2 linked regions of the Massilia sp. METH4 genome follow. The main gene of each other region encodes a partner of the protein of the gene in region 2 in a complex. Links are inferred from orthologs where the notes say so. Each region holds a gene or a part of one and is shown on either strand. Other genes may lie near its edges.

Evidence for each region.
Region 1: rpmG (region 2) and V6Z91_RS04575 share a complex: the UniProt entries of both Escherichia coli proteins name them as parts of the 50S ribosomal subunit. The link is inferred for Massilia sp. METH4 from one-to-one orthologs.

What each region holds. Positions count from the first base shown.
Region 1 is NZ_CP146614.1:1,024,047-1,026,834, forward strand. It holds V6Z91_RS04575 (type B 50S ribosomal protein L31), read left to right. Parts: upstream 1-1,153; coding sequence 1,154-1,423; downstream 1,424-2,788. Other genes in the region: rho (transcription termination factor Rho), read left to right, coding at 1-909; V6Z91_RS04580 (glycosyltransferase family 39 protein), read left to right, coding at 1,516-2,788.
Region 2 is NZ_CP146614.1:489,668-493,398, forward strand. What follows is about bases 1-2,809. They hold rpmG (50S ribosomal protein L33), read left to right. Parts: upstream 1-1,225; coding sequence 1,226-1,393; downstream 1,394-2,809. Other genes in these bases: radC (DNA repair protein RadC), read left to right, coding at 94-768; rpmB (50S ribosomal protein L28), read left to right, coding at 977-1,213; V6Z91_RS02275 (fatty acid desaturase), read right to left, coding at 1,776-2,809. Also shown: more of V6Z91_RS02275, read right to left, coding at 2,810-2,972; V6Z91_RS02280 (mechanosensitive ion channel domain-containing protein), read right to left, coding at 3,074-3,731.

The DNA.
Region 1 (2,788 bases), 530 kb from region 2 along the record:
GTCAACGGCGAATCGCCGGAAGCCTCGAAGCACCGCATCCTGTTTGAGAACCTGACGCCGCTGCACCCGAACGAGCCGCTGCGCCTGGAGCGCGAGATGAACGGCGCCGAGAACATCACCGGCCGCATCGTCGACCTGATCGCGCCGATCGGCAAGGGCCAGCGCGGCCTGCTGGTGGCATCGCCGAAATCGGGTAAATCCGTGATGCTGCAGCATATCGCCCACGCCATCACGGCCAACCACCCGGACGTGACGCTGATCGTGCTGCTGATCGACGAACGTCCGGAAGAAGTGACGGAAATGCAGCGCTCGGTGCGCGGCGAAGTCGTCGCTTCCACCTTCGACGAACCGGCCACCCGCCACGTGCAGGTTGCCGAGATGGTCATGGAAAAGGCCAAGCGCCTCGTCGAGATGAAGAAGGATGTGGTCATCCTGCTGGACTCGATCACCCGCCTGGCCCGCGCCTACAACACCGTGATCCCGGCCTCGGGCAAGGTGCTGACCGGCGGTGTGGACGCCAACGCGCTGCAGCGCCCGAAACGCTTCTTCGGCGCCGCCCGCAATATCGAGGAAGGCGGCTCGCTGACCATCATCGCCACGGCGCTGATCGAAACGGGCTCGCGCATGGACGACGTGATCTACGAGGAATTCAAGGGCACCGGCAACATGGAAGTGCACCTGGAACGCCGCCTGGCCGAGAAGCGCGTGTACCCGGCGATCAACCTGAACAAGTCCGGCACCCGCCGCGAGGAACTGCTGATCAAGCCCGACCAGCTGCAGAAGATCTGGATCCTGCGCAAGCTGCTGTACTCGATGGACGAGATCGAGGCGATGGAGTTCATCCTCGACAAGATGCGCGCCACGAAGACCAATACCGAGTTCTTCGACATGATGCGCCGCGGCGGCTAAGAACCGCCCAAGAACCGGAGCCAGGCGCTCCGGTTCTTTCATTCAAAAATTGCTTCAAAATGGGGACAGACCCCATTTTTCGGGAAACATTTCCTGGAAAATGGGGTCTGTCCCCATTTTCCAGTCAACGGTTGGTGTATAATCCCCGGCTGTTTTTAACCCTGGCAAGTGATCAGCAATCGGGTCGAGAAGCTGTTGGACCGACGAAGTGCTGTTTGGCTACCAAACTTTGAGAGAGAAGCACATGAAAGCCGATATCCATCCCGATTACCGTGAAGTCCTGTTCCACGACCTGTCCTGCGACTTCAAGTTCGTGACCCGCTCCACGATCCAGACCCGCGAAAAAGCGACCCACGAAGGCGTGGAGTACCCGCTGGTGAAGATCGAAGTCTCGTCGGAATCGCACCCGTTCTTCACGGGCCAGCACAAGATCGTCGACACCGCCGGTCGCGTGGAAAAGTTCCGCCAGAAGTTCGGCAAGGTCGGTTCCAAGACCGCCGTCTCGCAAGGCTGATCAGCCTTTTGCGCTTGAAGAAAGGCAGCTGCGGCTGCCTTTTTTTATTGTTTTCGCCGATACTCCTGTTTCCGACGTCAGCCCTTGAGTGAATGAAGCCCGTACGCCTCCCCGCCTCCGCCGTCCTTGCCCTGCCCCGCTGGGCCCTGTTTGCCCTGGCCATGCTGTATATCCTGCCCGGCGTGATCGGCCGCGAACCATGGAAGAACGACGATGCCGCCAGCTTCGGCGTCATGTGGACGATGGCACACGGCAGCTGGCAGGATTGGCTGTGGCCCAATATCGTGGGCATGTCGGTGCCGCAGGAAGGCCCGCTCATGTTCTGGCTGGGCGCGCTGTGCATCAAGCTGTTCGGATGGCTGCTCGGCGACGTGCTCGCCGCCCGCATCGCCACCATCGGTGTGTTCCTGCTGGGCGCGCTGTCGCTATGGTACGCCACCTTCAACCTGGGCCGGCGGCCCGAGGCGCAGCCGCTCAAGCTGGCCTTCGGCGGCCAGCCCGAGCCGGACGACTTCGGCCGCACGCTGGCCGATGCCGCGCTGCTGATCTACCTCGGCTGCCTGGGTTTCCTCCAGCACAGCCATGAAACCACCTCCGAACCGCTGCTGACGGCCCTGCTGGCGCTGACCCTGTACCGCTCGGTGCGCTATATGGAAAAGCCATGCTGGCGCAATGCAGCGCTGATCGGCGTGGCGCTGGGCCTGATGACGCTGACCCGAGGCTGGGTGCCGCCCGCCTTCGTGCTGGCGGCCCTGTTCATCTGCACGCGCTTCCTGGCGATCCCTGCCGGCAAGGCGCTGCCCCACCTGCTGGCCTCGCTGGGCGTGGCGTTCGCCGTCACGCTGCCGTGGCTGGTGCCCGCCTTCGCCACCCGGCCGTACGGCCAGGCGCCGCTGGTGGCCTGGAACACGTGGAACATGGCGCAGCTGGCGCTGCCGAGCCTGCGCCCCCTGCAAATCTTCTTCCGCGATGGCGTCTGGTTCTTCTGGCCCGCCTGGCCTTTTGCGCTGTGGGCCGCCTATGCCTGGCGCCGGCAGAACAACCTGCTGCACATCGTGGTGCCGACTACCTTCGTCATCGTGGCCATTGCCATGTTGCTGATGAATCCGGCGCCGGAACACGCCCAGCTGCTGATGCTGGTGCCGCCGCTGGCGATCATGGCCGCGTTCGGCCTGCTGACGGTGCAGCGGGGCGCGATCAACGCGATCGACTGGTTCTCCGTGATGGTGCTCACGCTGGGCGCCGCAGTACTGTGGCTGTTCTGGTATGCCCAACTGACGGGCTGGCCGCCGAAGCCGGCCCACAACGTGCTGCGGCTGGTGCCCGGCTACGTGCCCGAACTGAACTGGCTCGCCCTGCTGGTGG
Region 2 (3,731 bases):
GGGCGTAATTGGCACGCGGGCTTTATTTCATATCAGCATGGCCGGCAGTGGCGGCTTTCATAATGGCGATCCGACCACAGCCATGGAGGCGGCATGAGCATCTCTGACTGGCCCGTTCACCGGCGCCCGCGCGAACGGCTGATCCGCGAAGGCGCGCAGGCATTGTCGGATGCCGAATTGCTGGCCGTGTTCCTGCGCGTGGGGGTGCGCGGCAAGAACGCCGTCGACCTCGCGCACGACATGGTGCGGCACTTCGGCTCCCTGCATGCGCTGCTGCGCGCCAGCCTGAAGGATTTTACGGAGGTGCCGGGCCTGGGCCCGGCGAAATATGCGCAACTGAACGCCGTGATCGAGCTGGCGCGGCGGGCGATCGGCGACGAGATGCTGTCCGGCGAATCGATGTGCTCGCCACAGGCCGCCAAGGATTACCTGCGCCTCGCGATGGCCGGGCGGCCCTATGAATCCTTCCACGTGCTGTTCCTGGACGTGCGCAACCGCCTGATCGCCGCCCGCGAACTGTTCCGCGGAACGCTCACGCACACGAGCGTCTATCCACGCGAAGTGGTGCGCGAGGCGCTGGCGCGCAATGCCGCCAGCGTGATGCTGGCCCATAACCATCCATCCGGCCTGCCCGATCCCAGCGAGGCCGACGTACTGCTCACCCGCTCGCTCGTGCAGGCGCTGGCCCTCGTCGACATTCGCATCCTGGACCATTTTGTTGTGGCAGGGCATCGGGTTCATTCTTTCGCGGAAAACGGCCAGATTTGACAATCACCTCCCTGCCCCGCCGGGCGTTTACCGTTAGATATCAAGGACTTCGGCGGCATGCTTCATGTCACGGGTGGGCGCTCGTTGCAAATGTTAAATTTTATCGCGTGCTTGAGACACAATTGTTTTTCACAAGTGATTGATAAACCTGAGGTTTTTGGATACACTCCTGTTTTTCCAATTTTGGAAGTTATCTTAGGAGTGCAACATGGCACGTGTATGCCAAGTCACTGGGAAGAAGCCGATGGTCGGCAACAACGTTTCCCACGCAAACAACAAAACGAAGCGTCGTTTCCTGCCGAACCTGCAGAATCGCCGCATCTTTGTTGAATCGGAAAACCGCTGGGTCTCCCTGCGTCTGTCCAACGCCGGTCTGCGCGTGATCGACAAGGTCGGCATCGACGCCGTCCTGGCCGACATGCGCGCTCGTGGCGAAAAAGTCTAATAGGGAGCTATCATGGCAAAAACTGGCCGCGACAAAATCAAGCTGGAATCGACCGCTGGTACGGGTCACTTCTACACCACGACCAAGAACAAGCGCACGATGCCTGGCAAAATGGAGATCATGAAGTTCGATCCCAAGGCACGCAAGCACGTGACGTACAAGGAAACGAAGATCAAGTAATTGATCCTCGCTCCATCAAGAAAGCCGCTCTCGAGCGGCTTTTTTGTTGCCTGGACAGGATGGAGCGGCAGCATGGCTGCCCAATTTCCACGACGTTCCCTGACCGAATAATTTCCCGAAACCGGGCATCAGACCCCAATTTCTGGAAACAGTCCTGCCGGCATGGTGCGCACGACGCGGCGGCGCGAGGCCCCGACATTGCCTGCCGTGGCACGGTCGGATGTCGCGTAGGTACAACAGGGACAGTCCCCGAATTTTTACAACAGCTTTCCAGCGCGGAATGTTGCCCGAGGATCGGGGTCCGACCCCGGTGCTGGGAAATGTTCCAAAAGAGAAACCAAAACGGTCCCGAAGGGCCGTTTTGGTGAGGTGACGCGGGGGGTTACGCGTAGCTGCGCAGCCGCAGCGAGAAATCTTGCAGCGCCTTGATGCCGGAGGCTTCGGCGCGCTGGCACCAGTCCTGCAGCTTGTGCACCAGCTCTTCGCGGCTGAAGTGCGAGCGTTCCCAGATCACGCCGAGTTCGACGCGCATATTGTGCATCGTCTCGAGGGCCTTGCTGTGCTGGAACAGCTCGACCAGGTGTTCCTTCTGCGCCGCTTCCAGCTTGGCCGGTTCGCGCTGCATCAGCTTGCGGGCCGACTTCAGGAAGCCGGACTCCAGCTGCGCCTTGTGCTTCAGGTGCTCCACTTCCTCGTCCCACGCATGCTTGACCGACTTGGCGTACTTGGCCATCACGTCGTAGCGGTTGGCGATCACGGCTTGCAGCGTTTCGATGTCCGCATTCAGCTTGCCGGGCGCGAACTTCGGCTTCGGCGGCAGTTTCTTCACTTTCGCCAGGCCCACCATTTCCATCATGCGGATATAGCCCCAGCCGATGTCGAACTCGTACCACTTGGACGACAGCTTGGCCGACGTCGCATACGTATGGTGGTTGTTGTGCAGCTCTTCACCGCCGATGATGATGCCCCACGGAATGATGTTAGTGGCTGCATCCGAGCAGTCGAAGTTGCGGTAGCCCCAGTAGTGGCCGATGCCGTTGATGATGCCGGCGGCAGTGACGGGAATCCACAGCATCTGCACGGCCCACACCGTCAGGCCCTTCGCACCGAACAGCATGATGTTCAGGATCAGCAGCAGCGCCACGCCCTGCCAGCTGTACTTCGTGTACAGGTTGCGCTCGATCCAGTCGTCCGGCGTGCCGTGACCGTACTTGTCCAGCGTTTCCTGGTTCTTGGTTTCCGCGCGGTACAGCTCTGCGCCTTCCCAGAACACTTTCTTGATGCCCTTGGTGACCGGGCTGTGCGGATCTTCCTCGGTATCGCATTTCGCGTGGTGCTTGCGGTGCACGGCCGCCCACTGCTTCGTTACCTGGCCGGTAGTCAGCCACAGCCAGAAGCGGAAGAAGTGACTCGGAATCGCGTGCAGATCCAGCGCGCGGTGCGCCTGGTGACGGTGCAGGTAGATCGTGACGGCCGCGATCGTGATGTGGGTGACGATCAGCGTATAGATGACGGTTTGCCAGTTAGACAGACCAGTGATGCCATGCGTCAGGAAGTCCAAAACAGCGTTCAAGCTCAATCCATTCTCTTAAATGATTTCCAAGCGCGCGGAAATCTTGCGCAACGCCAGCAGACGTTACCATCCATTGTACGCGGATTCGTCCATGACATGCGCACCGATTACCGAACGTCATGTGGTATTTCCGGGACCGGCAACTGGCCGATGATCCGCATCTCGCGCTGCGGGAACGGCACCGATATCCGATGGTCTTTCAATGCTTTCCAGATTGCGCGATTGACATCGGACGTGACACCGCCGCGGCCGTTTTCCGGGTCGTTGATCCAGAAACCCACCTGCAATTCCAGGCCGTCCGCCCCGAAGTTCAACAAGGTGGCGCCCGGCGGGCGGGATTTCAATACCCGCGGCACCGATGCCGCCGCTTCTTCCAGCAACTTCAGCGCGAAATCAAGGTCCGTGTCATAAGCCACCGACACCTTGGTACCGATCCACACTTCCTTGTTCGACAAGGTGGTGTTCTGCACCGGGCTCGAGACGAACATTTCGTTCGGCACGATGGACTCCACGCCGTCCAGCCCCTGCAGCACGGTGTAGCGCGTGTTGATGCGCGCCACCCGGCCACTGAACTTGTCGACGGTGATCATGTCGCCGATCTGCAGGCTGCGGTCGAGCAGGATGATGAAACCGGAAACATAGTTGCTGGCGATCTTCTGCAAGCCGAGACCGAGGCCGACGCCGAGCGCGCCGCCGAACACGGACAGCACGGTGAGGTCGATGCCCACCAGGTTCAGGCTGAACAGCACGGCAAACACGATCAGC